Regions from separate parts of the Peteryoungia algae genome, predicted to be linked through region 2. Evidence: predicted binding sites of a transcription regulator. Region 2 holds the regulator's gene; the other holds the start of a gene.
The links. Region 2 encodes LexA, which represses DNA repair genes until DNA is damaged. Its sites were predicted from a motif close to TGTTCNNNNTGTGTTCNG; they were not measured.

Region 1 (8,027 bases), 1.6 Mb from region 2:
GATCTATGACAAGGGCGGCGCTATGGCCGTCGACACGGTCGGCATCCAGATCGAGGACGGTGAATTCATCGTGCTCGTCGGCCCCTCCGGCTGCGGCAAGTCCACGCTGCTGCGCATGGTCGCGGGGCTTGAGGATATTTCAGAGGGGACGATCTCGATCGGCGACCGTGTGGTCAACGAAGTCGAGCCGGCAGACCGCGACATCGCCATGGTTTTCCAGAACTATGCGCTCTATCCGCACATGACCGTCTACGACAACCTTGCCTACGGCCTGAAGAACCGGGGCACGCCAAAGGCGGAAATTGCGGCCCGCGTGGCGGAAGCCGCCAAGATGCTGGAGATCGAGAAATATCTCGACCGCAAGCCGCGTGCGCTCTCCGGCGGCCAGCGCCAGCGCGTTGCCATGGGCCGTGCGATTGTGCGCAAACCCGCCGTCTTCCTGTTCGACGAGCCGCTGTCCAATCTCGACGCCAAGCTGCGCGTCACCATGCGCGGCGAAATCCGCAAGCTCCAGAAGCGGTTGAAGACGACCGCAATCTACGTCACCCATGACCAGCTGGAGGCCATGACACTCGCAGACCGCCTGGTGGTGCTGAACAGTGGCCGGATCGAGCAGATCGGCACGCCGCTTGAGGTCTACAACCGTCCGGCCTCGACCTTTGTCGCGAGCTTCATCGGCTCCCCGGCTATGAACCTCGTCCATGGGCGGATCGAAGGCTCTGAACTCACCATCGGGGACGAGCAGATCGCCTTGAACGGTGTCTGGCCGCGGGGCGATGTCCGTGTGGGTCTGAGGGCAGAGGATCTGGTCCTCGCAGGCGAGGGCGAGGTGATGTTCGACCTTGCCATCGATTATGTCGAGGAACTCGGCGCCCAGCGGCTCGTGCATGGTCTGATCGGCGAACAACATCTCACCGCGGTCGTCGGCTCGAGCGTCCCGCTCGCGGCCAGGCTTCCCTTGCGCATCGCACCGGACCGGCTGCATTTCTTCGCAGCCGATACCGGCCGGCGCCTGGAGCCCGGTTCGCGCGACGCGGTCTCGACGACTGCGTCCGCCGAGCGCAGCCAGGCTTTTGCCTGAGCCGATCGCGCGCATTTTAACAATCGGGCTCACGTGAACTTAGGAGCTTGCTGGTAGCGTCCCCTGCGATTTGAGAGGGGGAAAACATGGCTTTGAAGCTTCTTTTGGCGGGAATGGCGAGTGCTGCACTGATGGCGCCGCACCGCCGTATGGATGAGCAGGCGCCTGTGGTCGCCGCCAATGGTGATCACCTGGCGCTCAAGGCAGCGCCCATCAACGCGGACTGGATCATTCGCGGCACGCCGCTCGCGCGTATCGGGGAGCATTCGCAAAGCACCGACGAGGCGAGCCTGACGGCCGTCTGGGATTGCACAGCTGGCGAGTTCCGCTGGTTCTTCGGCTGGGACGAAACAGTGGTCATCCAGGAAGGCGAAGTGCATGTCACCGGCGAGGACGGAAGCCAGCGCATGCTGAGGGCAGGCGACATCGCTTACTTCCGCCAGGGTACCTGGTCGACGTGGCGGGTCGACAATTACGTCCGCAAGGTTGCCTTCCTGCGAAAACCCTTCCCCGGACCGCTCGCCACGCTCTACCGGATCCGCAACGCGCTGAGGCGTGGCAAGTATTCCGCACTCTGACCTGAAACCTCGTTCAGCAAAATTGAGGCGGCGCGGCGTTGCTATCCCCCGCCGCACGGCCTAAATCTCCGAGACTTTCCGAACGGAGACAGACCCCATGGCGAAGATTACCAATGTCGCGGTCCAGATGGACCATGTATCCACGATCAACATCGCGGGCGACTCCACCTTCGCCATGAGCCTGGAAGCGCAGGCGCGCGGCTACAAGCTTTTCCACTACACGCCGGAGCGCCTGTCGATGCGCGACGGCAAGGTTTATGCGACCGTCGAGCCGATGGAACTGCGCGACGTCAAGGGCGACCACTTCACGCTCGGCGCCGCCGAGCGGGTGGATCTCTCGTCCATGGACGTGGTGCTGTTGCGCCAGGATCCGCCTTTCGACATGGCCTATATCACCGCCACCCACCTGCTCGAGCGCATCCACCCCCAAACGCTCGTCGTCAACGATCCGGCCTGGGTGCGCAATTCGCCGGAAAAGATCTTCGTCACCGAGTTCGCTGACCTGATGCCGCCGACATTGATCACGAAGGATCCGGCCGAGATCGCCCGCTTCCGCGAGGAGCAGGGCGATATCATCCTGAAGCCGCTTTACGGCAATGGCGGCGCCGGCGTCTTCCACTCGACGCGCGACGACCGCAATTTCTCCTCGCTGATGGAAATGTTCGGCCAGATGTTCCGCGAGCCGTTCATCGCTCAGGGCTATCTGCCGGCCGTCCGCAAGGGCGACAAGCGCATCATCCTCGTTGATGGCGAGCCGGTTGGCGCAATTAACCGGGTGCCCGCCGAACACGACGCCCGGTCCAATATGCATGCCGGCGGAAGACCGGAGCCGACCGAACTGACGGCGCGCGAGCGGGAAATCTGCGCCCGCATCGGGCCGGCCCTGCGTGAACGCGGCTTCCTGCTCGTGGGCATCGACGTCATCGGCGACTACATGACCGAGATCAACGTCACATCGCCAACCGGCATCCGCGAAGTGAAGAAGTTCGGCGGCGCCGACATAGCGGCCCTTCTCTGGGATGCAATCGAGCGCAAGCGCACCTAACCGACTGAAACCCCGCTGGAAGTTCCAGGCCTGTCCGGATTGCCCCGACGGGTGCAACCTCACGCTATCTGAAGATGCGAATGTTCCGCAAATGTTCTTGCGTGTCGTCGCCTCCTATGCGAGATTGTTCCTGTCGCCACACGCAATATGAAGTTGCACCGGCGGTTTCAGGTCGATCGGCGAGGGCGGGCAATGGTAGCGCGTATCAGTACGGTTGCATTCCAGGGCATTGAGGGCGTGCCTGTCGAGGTTCAGGTCATGGTCGCGCCCGGCAAGACGGGCATGCAGATCGTCGGTCTGCCCGACAAGGCGGTGGCCGAGAGCCGCGAGCGCGTCCAGGCGGCGCTGCACGCTTCCGGTCTGGCACTGCCGGCCAAGCGGGTGACGGTCAATCTGGCGCCGGCGGACCTTCCCAAGGAAGGCTCGCATTTCGACTTGCCCATCGCGCTCGGCCTCATGGCCGCACTCGGCGCGATCCCCGGGGACGCGCTATCAGGCTTCCTGGTTATCGGCGAGCTGAACCTGGATGGCACCATCGCCCCGATCGCCGGCGCATTGCCGGCAGCGATCAGTGCCAATGCCATGGACAAGGGGCTGATCTGCCCGGCCGACAGCGGCGCGGAAGCGGCCTGGGCCGGCAGCGAGGTCGATATCCTCGCCCCGCGCAGCCTGATCGCGCTCGCCAATCATTTCCGGGGGACGCAGGTGCTCACCCGACCGGAGCCTTCGGTGCGGGCACCCGCCGCCAATCTGCCTGATCTCGCCGACATCAAGGGGCAGGAAAGCGCCAAGCGCGCGCTGGAAGTGGCCGCTGCCGGCGGTCACAATCTGCTTTTCGTCGGCCCGCCCGGTTCGGGAAAGTCGATGCTGGCGGCGCGTCTGCCCTCCATCCTCCCGCCGCTGTCGCCGTCCGAACTGCTCGAAGTGTCTATGATCCATTCCATTGCCGGCCAGCTCTCCGGCGGCAAGCTCTCCGATCGGCGGCCGTTCCGCACGCCGCATCACTCGGCCACCATGGCAGCCCTTGTCGGAGGCGGCCTGCGGGCAAAGCCCGGTGAAGCCTCGCTCGCCCATCACGGCATCCTGTTCCTCGACGAACTGCCGGAATTTGCGCCGCCGGTGCTCGATGCCTTGCGCCAGCCGCTCGAGAATGGCGCATGCATCATCGCCCGCGCCAACCACCGCGTCTCCTATCCCTCCGATTTCCAGCTGGTCGCCGCGATGAATCCCTGCCGCTGCGGCATGGCGGGGGAGCCCGGTCATGTCTGCGCCCGCGGGATCCGCTGTCAGACAGAATATCAGGGCCGCATTTCCGGACCATTGATGGACCGCATCGATATCCGCATCGACGTTCCCGCGGTCTCTGCCAGCGATTTGATCCGGCCGCGGACGGCCGAAAGCAGCGTAGAGGTGGCCAGGCGCGTCGCTGCGGCCCGCGCCCGGCAGCGGGATCGTTTCGAAAGGCTTGGTCTCGCAGTCAGCACCAATGCCCGCTGCTCGACGGCCTTGATCGAAACGCTGGCCGAACCGGATGCCTCGGGCCTCCAGCTCTTGCGTGATGCGGCCGACAAGTTCCGCTTCTCGGCGCGTGGATACCACAGAGTGCTGAAGGTCGCCCGGACGCTTGCCGACCTCGACGGCGCTGAAATCCTGGGGCGCATTCACCTGGCCGAAGCGATCTCCTACCGCATCGCGTCCGAGAGGCTTGCAACGGCAGCCTGATGTGGAGGCCGGGCAGGACGGCGATAGAGCCTCAATGCTCGGCGGGCGGCCCTTCTGTCGGGCGCAACATGTCGACCGGCAGCATCATCCGGATCACCGCACCCGTTTCCGGATAGGTGATTTCGGTCTGTCCGCGCACGCCGGCAATGACGCGTTTCATCAGCGTCGAGCCGAAGCCGCCGCCGCCGGCCAGGGGTGGGGAGGGGACCGGTCCGCCGCTCTCGCGCCAGGTGATCACCAGTTGCTCGGCCGGTTCTGCATGTGTCTCGACCGACCAGTCGAGGGCGACGTGGCCGCCCTGCACGCTGAGTGCCCCATATTTCGCGGCATTCGTTCCGAGTTCGTGCAGGATGAGACTGAGCACGACAACGGTCTGGCCGCCGATCGGGACGCGCGGTCCGCTGGCGGAAAAGCGCGGCGTGCCGACAATGGCGAAGGGTTCGAGCGCCTGGAAGACGACGCTTTGCAGCGATGCGTCTTCGCCTTCGCGCAAGCCTCGCAACAAAAGGTTGGACCGGCCAAGCGCGGTCAGCCGGTCGCGCAGCCGCGCGGCGAGCTCGTCGGCGCTGGAGGCGTTCTTGAGCGAGAGGCTAATGATCGCGTTGATGGTGGCGAAGATGTTCTTGAGCCGATGGTCCAGCTCCTGCGCCATCACCTCCTGCTGTTCGGCAAGCCGCTGGATCTCCTCGCGCGTGGTCATCTCCTGGCGATAGGCCCTCGTGACGAGATAGATCAGTGTCAGGTCGGTCGCCACCACAAACAGGTAGAGCCCCATGGCGAGAAGCGTCCCCATGGAAAAATCGAACCGTCCGGGGCTGATGAAGAAATACCAGGCCGAAATGCCGGATAGTGCCGCCACCATCAGGCCTTGCCTCAGCCCGAAGACGAAGCCGCAAATGATGACGGCCGGGAAGAATGTCAGGAAGGGAAATCCGGCGGGCAGGACGGGATCGAACCATGCCCTGATGGCAAGGGCGATAACGAAGACGATGAGGCTCGCCACATAGGTGGCGACGAGGCCGCTGGGGGAATGTCGCTCCTGCACCGAGGCGAAGGCAGGGAGGCGATGAAGAAGTGCGCGCATGGGCCCCCTGGGGATGCAGTCAGATTGTCGGAGGCAAACTAGCCGGGGATGTGACCCGCCGCAATGCTTGCGGAAGCGCCGGTCCCGAGCCGGCGCTTCCGCGGATGGTTCACTCGCCGAGACCGGCGAAGAGGGCGGTCGAAAGATAACGTTCGGCGAAGGACGGGATGATCACGACGATTGTCTTGCCGGCATTCTCCTCCCGCTGGCCGAGCTGGATCGCGGCAGTCAACGCAGCGCCGGAGGAAATGCCGACCGGAACGCCTTCGAGCCGGGCGACGAGGCGGGCATTTTCAAAGGCTTCGTCATTGGTGACGGTGATGACTTCGTCATAGACTTCCCTGTCGAGGATAGCAGGCGCAAACCCGGCGCCGATGCCTTGGATCTTGTGGGGGCCGGGATTGCCGCCGGAAAGAACCGGGCTGTCGGCAGGCTCCACCGCGATGATCTTGACCCCTGGCTTGCGGCTCTTCAGCACCTGCCCCGTGCCGGTGATCGTGCCGCCTGTACCGATGCCGGACACCAGGAAGTCGATCGTGCCTTCGGTATCGTTCCAGATTTCCTCGGCGGTGGTCTTGCGGTGGATCTCCGGATTGGCCGGGTTTTCGAACTGCTGCGGGATTACGGCGTCAGGCGTCGCATCAGCCAGTTCCTGGGCCTTCGCGATCGCGCCCTTCATGCCCTTGGCACCTTCTGTCAGCACGAGTTCCGCCCCGAGAAGCGCCAGCATCTTGCGGCGCTCGATCGACATGGTCTCGGGCATGGTCAAGATCAGGCGATAACCCTTGGCGGCTGCCGCGAAGGCAAGAGCAATGCCGGTATTGCCCGAAGTCGGCTCGATGAGAACCGTCTTGCCGGCCACGATCTTGCCCTGTGCTTCCAGGCTTTCGATCATTGCCACACCGATACGGTCCTTGACCGAGGCGATTGGATTGAAAAACTCGAGCTTGGCCAGCAGATGCGCCTTCACGCCCTTTTCCCTGGCCAGCTTGTCGAGCCTGACGATGGGGGTGTCGCCGATCGTTTCGGTGATCGAGCCATAGACGCGTCCGCGACCGGGTTTTTTCTGCTCAGTCATGTGTTTCTCCCTGATGATCTTGTTGAACCCAGCTTATGCTTCCCTCGAAGGCCGCGCCAGCACAGGCATGTCGCCGAGGGACGCCTGGTTGGAATAATCTGCTCCGCCTCCGCAAGGCTTGGAACGCCTGGACCGGCTTCAGGCCGCACGCGCCGCAATATAGGCTGCCGTACCCGCAAGGACCCCCGCCGCGCCGCGGTTGAGGAGCTTGAGTGCCTCCGGCCTTTTGAGCAGGCCCCGCGCCTGGGCGGCAAGAAGGATATAGGGCAGCAGCACCGCCATCAGGACGATGAAGGTCAGTCCGACGAGCAGAACGTAGTCCGCAGACCCGATTGCCTCCAGCGGAATGAGTGTCGGCACGAGAGCCACGTAAAACAGCATGGTCTTCGGATTGCCGAGCGTGACCAGCAGGCCGGAGAGGAACGAAAGCGCCGGGCGCATGGCCGTTTGGGCCTTGATGTCCTGCGGCAGGAGCCCGGCCGTCCAGAGCTTCCAGGCGACATAGACGAGATAGGCCGCCCCGAGGAATTTCAGGATCAGGAAGGGCGTGGCAAAGGTCTTGGCCAGCACCGAAAGCCCAAGGATGACGGCGGTCAGATAGACGAGATCGCCGAGAATCAGCCCGAGCCCCATGAAGAAGGTCGGCCGGAAGCCGGAGCCCAGCGCACGCGCCACGATTGCCGTCATGCCCGGGCCCGGAATGGCAGCCGCAATGAAGAGGGCGCCGCAATAGGCAATGATGGTCGTCAGGGTCATGGGGGCTCCTCCTCGCCCCATTCCTAATCCTGGCGGCAAAGACTTGCAACGGTGACACGATCGCGATTGCGATCCGGGATCGGTTGTATCAAGGAGGGTGCACACTTGCGTGGAGACGTCGTTGTGCCAAGCCTGCCTGCATTCCTCGCCTTCAGCCTGATCTGCCTCGGCATGGTCCTGACACCTGGACCCAACATGATCTATCTGGTGTCACGATCGATTTGCCAGGGTCCCATGGCGGGCCTTGTCTCGCTCGGTGGCGTCGCCCTCGGCTTCGTGGTCTATATGGTTTTGACCGCGCTCGGCATCACCGTGCTGCTGCTGGCCGTACCGCTGGCCTACGAAGTGCTGAAGCTCTGCGGCGCACTTTATCTCGCCTGGCTGGCCTGGCAGGCCCTGCGCCCCGGCGGACGCTCACCCTTTCAGGTCCGCGATCTGCCCGTCGACCGCCCGCGCAAGCTCTTTCTGATGGGCTTCGTCACAAGCCTGCTCAATCCGAAAGTCGCGATCCTCTATGTGTCGCTGCTGCCGCAATTTGTCGATCCAGCGCGGGGCAGCGTGCTTCTTCAGTCGCTGAGCCTCGGCTTCACACAGATCGTCATCAGCGTCTCGGTCAATGGTTTGATCGCTTTGACCGCTGGCACCATTGCGCTTTTCCTCGCGGGCCGGCCGCTCTGGATGGT
Region 2 (8,027 bases):
GCATCTTCACTGCGGCGGGTAATGCCGGCCTTGCTTTCGACGGCGATGCCGAGTTCGGACGCGATATCCTCCAGCTTGCCGCCGTCGGCGATCCGCTTGCGCAGGCTCTCGGCGAGGGCGCCGAGCGCAATGCGCTGCTGTTCGGCCGTCCAGTCAGCCACGGCCTTTTCGCGCACTTCGGCAAGTTCCCGGTCACGTTCCGGCTTGATATCGGTGACATCGAACCAGATGAAGCCATTGTTGCCGAGATTGACCGGAAGAGCTTCGATACCGATGTCGGTGCGGAAGACTTCCGTCAGCAGCTTGTCACGCTCCGGAATGCCCGCAATTTCCGTTTCGCGATTGTCGAGGCCGCGGCGGTCGATGTCGGTGATGGTCGCAGTCTTGAGCCTGAGCTGGTCTGCGGCTTCCTTCAGCGTCGAACCGCCGGCGCGCAGGTCTTCGAACTGGTCGTGCACGGTGGTGATATCGGCGATCGCAGCGGCTTCGGCAAGCGCAGTGCGGATCTCTTCCTTCACCTCGTCAAGGCTCTGGGTGCGTCCATCCTTGATGTTGCTGATGCGGAGGATCACCGGTCCGAGCGCCCCGTCGACTACGGGGGTGGTGCCACCTTCCGTCGTGACGGCGAAGGCCGCTTCCGCAAGGGCCGGATCGGGCAGGCGGTCGCGGGTGAATTCGCCCAGCAGCACGTCGCCCGCAGTCTTGCCCTGATCGCTAACCAGCTGGTCGAAGCTAGTGCCGTTCTGAAGTTCCGAAAGGGCGGCATCCGCAACTTCACGATTTTCGAAGGACAGCTGCTCGATGGTGCGCGTGCCCGCGATTTCGTAGGTCGCCTTCCGGCGTTCGTAATCTTCGCGGATCTGTTCGTCGGTGATCGCAGACGTGTCCGCGATGTCGGCAGGCTCGAGCTTCACATAGTTGAAGCTGCGATATTCCGGAGCCCGATAGCCCGACTTTGTCGTGTCGAACCAGGCAGCGAGCGTCGCGTCGTCGGGTGCCTTGACCGGCTCTATATTGGCATTGGTCAGCAGCAGATAATTGATGTCACGGTTCTCGTAACGATAGGACTTGATCGCATCGATGAGCACCTTGGGAGCGACGAAGCCGTCCGCAGTGGCATCGACGATCTGGCTGCGGATCGCGACCTTGGAGCGTTCCTGGATGTAGTCGTCTTCACGCAGGCCCGCACTGCGCAGGCGAGAGGAGAACAGGCCACGGTCGAAGCTGCCGGCTGCATTCTTGAAGGCCGGATCATCGGCGATCAGCTGCGCCAGTCGATCCTGCGAAAGCCCGAGGTTCATGTCTGTGGCGAGCTGATCGAGGGCTGCGCCGGCTGCGAGCTGCGAAAACACCTGTGCCTCGATGCCGAAGGCTCGCGCCTGCTCGGTGGTGAGCTGCATGCCGAACCGGCTGCTCATGTCCGACACCTGCCGCTGATAGGCGAAGGCAAAGTCGCTCGACGAAACCGTCTGGTCTCCGACGGCGACAACGGTATCGGACGTGTTGCTGAACAGCGATGCCGATACGCCCCAGACGCCGAAGGAGGCGACGAGCAGGACAAGCAGGATCTTGGCGAACAGGGTTTGGGAAGCTTTTCTCAAGACGACGAGCATCGGGACGCATGAACCTCATTGTAATTCTTCGTGTGGGACGAAGCAGGTTGACTTCCTTAGAACAAAGCTCTCGGGAAATGAAGGCATCAGGGTGCGAAATGCGCAGCCATCACGCGGAGTTTGACCGCTTTGGGCCCGCCGGACAGACAATCAGCCAACCGAAACGAAAAAAGGCCGGACAGAGCCGGCCTTCTTGATCGCGATGATAACGGGCGCCTCAGCGTTCCGAAAGTGCCTTGTAGTCCCGCTGCGGCTCACCGGTATAGAGCTGGCGCGGGCGACCGATGCGCTGCTGCGGATCTTCGATCATCTCGTTCCACTGCGCGATCCAGCCGACGGTGCGGGCGAGCGCAAACAGAACGGTGAACATGGTCGTCGGGAATCCGAGCGCACGCAGCGTGATGCCCGAGTAGAAGTCGACGTTCGGGTAGAGCTTCTTCTCGATGAAATAGGGATCGTTGAGCGCGATCTTCTCGAGTTCGAGCGCGACCTTCATCAGCGGATCGTCGGCATGGCCGGTGGCTTCGAGGACCTCGTACATGGTCTTCTGCATGATCTTGGCGCGCGGATCGTAGTTCTTGTAGACCCGGTGGCCGAAGCCCATGAGCCGGAACGGATCATTCTTGTCTTTGGCCTTGGCGATGTATTCGGGAATGCGGTCGACCGAGCCGATTTCCATCAGCATGTTGAGGGCCGCCTCGTTGGCGCCGCCATGGGCTGGGCCCCAGAGGCAGGCGATGCCGGCCGCGATGCAGGCGAACGGATTGGCGCCCGAGGAACCGGCCAGACGCACGGTCGAGGTCGAGGCATTCTGCTCATGATCGGCATGCAGGATGAAGATGCGGTCCATGGCACGGGCCAGAACCGGATTCGCCTGGTATTCTTCGCAGGGTACGGCAAAGCACATGCGCAGGAAGTTCGACGCATAATCGAGGTCGTTCTTCGGATACACGAAAGGCTGGCCGATGTGATATTTGTAGGCCATGGCCGCAATTGTCGGCATCTTGGCGATCATGCGCAGCGAGGCGACCATCCGCTGGTGCGGATCGGTGATGTCGGTCGAGTCGTGATAGAAGGCGGAGAGCGCACCGACCGTGCCGACCATGACGGCCATCGGATGGGCGTCGCGGCGATAGCCGGAGAAGAACTTGCTCATCTGCTCGTGCACCATCGTGTGATGCGTGACGCGATAATCGAAGTCCTTCTTCTGCGCTGCCGTCGGCAGTTCGCCGTAGAGAAGAAGGTAGCAGACTTCCAGGAAGTCGCCCTTTTCGGCAAGCTGCTCGATGGGATAACCGCGATGCAGAAGCGTGCCTTCGTCGCCGTCGATATAGGTGATCTTGGATTCGCAGGATGCCGTGGACGTGAAGCCCGGATCGTAGGTGAACGTGCCCGTGTGCTTGTAAAGGGCGGCGATGTCGATGACGTCAGGGCCGATCGTGCCGGCCTTGACGCTCAGGTCGACCGTCTTGTCCCCAAGTTGCAAAGAAGCGCTTTTGTCCGTCATGCTGATCCTCCGGTATTGGCGGGAAGGCGTCTCGAAAAAGCCGCCATCGGTTAAGCGTGTTGATGTTAGCTATATGATACCGAAGTTAATGCCAAGCTATCCAAAGGGCAAATTGTGCATCGCGAAATCGGCAACAATCGAACCGATCGGTTCTTGTCGTTTGCGGCTCGGATAGGCGGCAGAATCACCAGGCTCTGCAAGCTTTGATTGTTTTTCGTTTTGCCTTATCTTGGCCTTGGATGGTGTGGATCCGGCCGAGCGAGCGCAATGGTCGAAGTGGCGGAAAAACAGGGGGAACCAGACATTCGATCCGGTCTGCTGCCGGCTCGTCGCCCTGTGCTTCATCCGCCTTCCTGGTCCACCGCAACTCGTCGGACAGCCTCCGGTTTCCACCTTTCGATTTCAACCGTTTTGCGTCGCGTCCGCGACTATGTTCGCGAGCGCCTCATGGAGGAGATCAGTTACGGGCATTTCTTCCACTTTGTCCCGGTGTGCCTCGGTGCCGGCGCTGCAATCTGGTTTTCTTTGTCGAGTCCACCCTTGGCGCCGGTCCTTGCTCCGCTTGTGCTTGCTCTCCTGTTTGCGCTGTCGCGATCGGCGCGGGACACGGCGTCAAATCTGATTCTCTGGAGCGCCTGCCTTGCTGTCGTCGGCATGCTGCTTGCGGAGTGGGAGGCGAGGCGCGTTTCGACCGTCATCATCGACCAGCCGCTCGTCACCACCGTGACTGGTATCGTCGAGCGCAGGGAGCAAGGCGCGGCCGGCGAGTGGCGCTATACGCTGAGGCTGACGGGGACGGTGGAGCCTACCGTGCGGCGGCCGCCTGAAAGGGTCACTCTGCTGGCACGCAGCAAACATGCACCGGCTGCGATCGGCGACTGGCTCAGCGGGCGGGCGCGGCTCTCGCCACCGTCGGGTCCCGCCTTGCCCGGTCTGAACGACTTTGCCTTTCAAAGCTATTTCTCCGGCATCGGCGCTGTCGGTTTCTTTCTCGGTCCGCCTCAGGCGAAACTGGCCGGAGAGGATAATGGAGCCGGGTTGGTCGCGCGCTTCGATGCGGCATTGTTCTCCCTGCGGGACCGGATCTCGAATCGCATCCGCTCCGTCATTCCAGGCGATCCTGGCGCCTTTGCCGCCTCGATCATCACGGGAGAGCGTCGCTCCATGTCGACCGCGGCGACCGAGGCGCTTCGGGCTTCGGGCCTTGCCCATATCACCGCAATCTCGGGTCTCAACATGGCCCTCGCCGCCGGCATATTTTTCGTCGGCCTGCGCGGTCTGCTCAGCCTCGTGCCGGCGCTGGCCGAGCGATATCCGATCAAGAAGATCGCGGCTGCGGGCGCGTTGATTGCCACGACCGGCTATGTGCTCATTTCCGGCTATCAGGTCTCTGCGCTGCGTGCCTATCTGATGACCGCCATCATGCTGGCTGCAGTTCTCTTCGACCGTCCGGCCGTCAGCCTGCGCAACCTGGCCCTGGCTGCAACAGCCATTCTTGTCGTACAGCCTTCAGCTGTGATGGGGCCGAGTTTCCAGATGTCCTTTGCGGCCACTGCAGGCCTGATCGCCGGCTATGCCGGCTGGCGCTCCAGGCCACGGGCCATGCTGCCGCCGATGCGGTCACTCGGCCTGCGCGTTGCTGCGGGCGGCGGAAAACTCATCGGCGGTACTCTGGCGACATCCCTGATCGGCGGACTGGCCACCGCAATCTTTGCCATCACCCATTTTCACCGCCTGTCGACCCATGGACTTGAAGCCAACCTCGCCGCCATGCCGCTGATTTCGCTGGTGGTCATGCCGGCAGGCTTCATTGCCATGCTGCTCATGCCCTTCGGCCTTGATGCACCCTTCTTCTGGATCATGGGGCAGGGGCTCGAACTGGTTCTGCATGTCGCCTACATGGTTGCCGGCTGGGGTGGAGGTTACGTCTTTCCGCGCCTACCCGGCTGGTTCATGCTCGGAACGATCACCGGCATGCTCCTGCTGACGCTGTTTCGCAGCAGTCTCAGACATGCAGGAACCGTCCTGATCGCGGTGACGCTCGTTGCGACATGGCTTGGGCCGAGACAGGAACCCGGTGAACTGATGATCAGCGAGGATGCGAGACTAGTGGCGCTCTGGAGCGGTGACGGCGCCGCACGGACCCTCGCTATCAACCGAACTCGGCCGCCGGCCTTCATCTTCGATCAATGGCGACCGGTGCTGGATGTCGAGACGACGATGCCGCCCCAAATGCTTACGATTGGCGAATTGCCAGCGCCACCTGACTGGCGAACCGGAGAGACCTGGAGCGCAGCGCAGCGATCGGCTGCTGCAACGCTTCTCGATCAATTGACCAAATCTGCCAGGATGGACCGGTTCACCTGCATCAAGCAGGCCTGTGTCGCCCGGATGGACACGGGGAAATTGCTGATGACCCTCGACCGTCCCGACCTGGTCGGGGTTGGCTGCGACCTTGCCGATGTCGTCGTTCTGGCGGCTCGCACGCGATTGACCGCCTGCCGCTCGGGTGCGGCGCTTCTGTCGCAAAGCAGCCTCAGGGCCACCGGCGCTGTCGAAATTTCCGGCCTTGCAGACGCGCCGCAGCACCTGGTGATCAGAACATCTTTCGAGGGGAAGCCGAGACCGTGGACGCAACACCGCCTCTACGACTGGCGCACGGCATCGGCGGCAGACGAACACACCATCCCCCAAGCATCAGAAAGCCGGACAACGGCGCAACAACTGTCGCCGACAGCTGACGCTCAGTGATACCGGCGGATGAGGCCGACCAGCTTGCCCTGGATCTTGACCCGATCCGGCGGGAAGATTCGCGTTTCATAGGCCGGATTGGCGGCCTCCAGCGCGATCGACGCGCCACGCCGGCGGAACCGCTTCAATGTTGCTTCCTCGTCGTCGACGAGCGCCACGATGATGTCCCCCGGATTGGCGTTGGACGCATTGCGGATGATGACGGTATCACCGTCGAGGATCCCGGCTTCGATCATCGAATCGCCCTTCACCTCGAGGGCGTAGTGATCACCGGAGCCGATCATCTCGGCCGGCACGGTAATGTCATGCGTATTGTTCTGGATTGCAGAGATCGGTACGCCAGCCGCGATACGGCCCATGACGGGAACCGAGATGGAAGAACTCCTGTCTTCAACCGGCTGCTTGGTGAGTGTTGGCGCTGGCGGTGCCTTGCCAAGACTGCCTTCGATCACGCTCGGGGCAAAACCGCGACGGGGCTGCATGCTCGGAGAATAGGCTTCCGGCAGTTTGATAACCTCAAGGGCGCGAGCTCGATTCGGCAACCGGCGGATGAAGCCGCGTTCCTCGAGCGCCGTGATCAGCCGATGGATGCCGGATTTCGATGCGAGATCCAGCGCGTCCTTCATCTCGTCGAAGGAAGGCGGGACGCCCGATTCTTTCATCCGCTCGTGGATGAAGAGAAGCAGTTCCTGTTGCTTGCGCGTCAGCATATGCGGTGCCCCTAAGGTGAAACAAATACAGAACAGACACTATCTGTTCCATTTGTGTTCCGCAAGGGGATAAATTTTCGTGAAGAGCCGGTGAGAAAATGCGATGGCCTGATGTGCAGGTCTTGAAACAGTCCGATTTTGTACCGCTGCAATGCAAAGAGCGGATACTTTCAAAGCCCAGCGGACCTTTCTCGGGGAATAAGACGAATGCTCAAGGACATTGAAAATCTCGTTTTGGGGAAGACGCAAGCCGATCTGTCTTCTGCGGAAAAGAAGGTGCTGAAGCGGGCTCGGGAGCGCCGCACGGTTTCGACCAACGCCGGCGAGGAATTCCTGGCCCATGCGACCGTCGGTCAACGATTGGCAGACGGCATTGCGAGGGTGGGTGGCTCCTGGGGCTTCATCATCGCCTTCATGGTGCTCTTCGTAGCCTGGGTGGTTCTCAACACCGTGGTTCTGGCGACCCGCTCCCTCGACCCTTATCCGTTCATCTTCCTCAACCTTCTCCTGTCCATGCTGGCCGCGATCCAGGCCCCGATCATCATGATGAGCCAGAACCGCCAGGCCGAGCGCGATCGGTTCATGGCGGCAAAGGATTATGAGATCAACCTCAAGGCAGAGATCGAGGTTTTGGCCCTTCATCACAAGATCGACGAACAGGTACTCAAGGAATTGCGCGAAGCGCGGCAGCAAATCGACGCATTGCGCCAGACGCTCGAAACCCTTTCAATCCAGCCGCGCAATTCCCAAATCTGACGCAGAACTCGAGAGAAATATGTCCAATCCCATCACGTCCCCCCGCGCCATCGATCATCTCGTCCTCCCGGTCGTGGATCTCGAAACCTCCCGCGATCGGATGAGCCGCCTCGGCTTCACGGTTGCGGCCGATGCCCGCCATCCATTTGGGACCGAGAACGCCTGCGTCTTTTTTGCAGATGATACCTATCTGGAGCCCCTGGCCGTCGGCAGCCGAGAAGGCTGCCTTGAGGCTGCACGCATCGGCAATGTGTTTGTCGCACGCGATCTCGCCTTCCGCTTTCGCCGTGGCGAAGGCCTCTCGGCCATCGTCGTGAAGACGGACGATGCAACTGCAGATGATAGACGGTATCGCGATGAGGGACAGAGCGGCGGGCCCGTTCTCGAATTTTCGCGGCAGTTCCGATTCCCTGATGGGCGATCGGCGGAGGGGGCTTTCCGGCTCGCCTTTGCAGCCGACCTGCGTTCGCCTGATTTCTTCGGCTTCGCCTGTGAACGCGTAAATCCGATACCGGCGGATCGCGGTGACTTGGTCGTGCACGCCAATGGTGCCGCCGGTCTTCGGCGAATCGTCCTGGTCGAGGAAAATCCGAGTGATTTCCAGTATCTGCTGGAAATGGTGCTCGATCAGCGCGACGTCACGGCGCATTCCTTCGGCATGGCGATCGAGGCATCCAATGCCTCGGTTGA

Region 1: QTL56_RS17175 (YifB family Mg chelatase-like AAA ATPase) is a predicted target of LexA. The motif match lies at 2,786-2,803, and genes of this name have one in related genera.

The regions. Positions count from the first base shown of each region.
Region 1 is NZ_CP128477.1:3,621,608-3,629,634, forward strand. Features, by position in the region: gene QTL56_RS17160 (sn-glycerol-3-phosphate import ATP-binding protein UgpC) at 1-1,081, shown strand, start outside; gene QTL56_RS17165 (cupin domain-containing protein) at 1,168-1,659, shown strand; gene gshB (glutathione synthase) at 1,757-2,704, shown strand; gene QTL56_RS17175 (YifB family Mg chelatase-like AAA ATPase) at 2,897-4,426, shown strand; gene QTL56_RS17180 (HWE histidine kinase domain-containing protein) at 4,458-5,510, opposite strand; gene cysK (cysteine synthase A) at 5,620-6,588, opposite strand; gene QTL56_RS17190 (LysE family translocator) at 6,727-7,344, opposite strand; gene QTL56_RS17195 (LysE family translocator) at 7,516-8,027, shown strand, end outside.
Region 2 is NZ_CP128477.1:858,187-866,213, forward strand. Features, by position in the region: gene QTL56_RS04420 (peptidylprolyl isomerase) at 1-1,613, opposite strand, end outside; gene gltA (citrate synthase) at 1,831-3,120, opposite strand; gene QTL56_RS04430 (hypothetical protein) at 3,217-3,465, opposite strand; gene QTL56_RS04435 (ComEC/Rec2 family competence protein) at 3,661-5,871, shown strand; gene lexA (transcriptional repressor LexA) at 5,865-6,581, opposite strand; gene QTL56_RS04445 (DUF1003 domain-containing protein) at 6,789-7,337, shown strand; gene QTL56_RS04450 (VOC family protein) at 7,357-8,027, shown strand, end outside.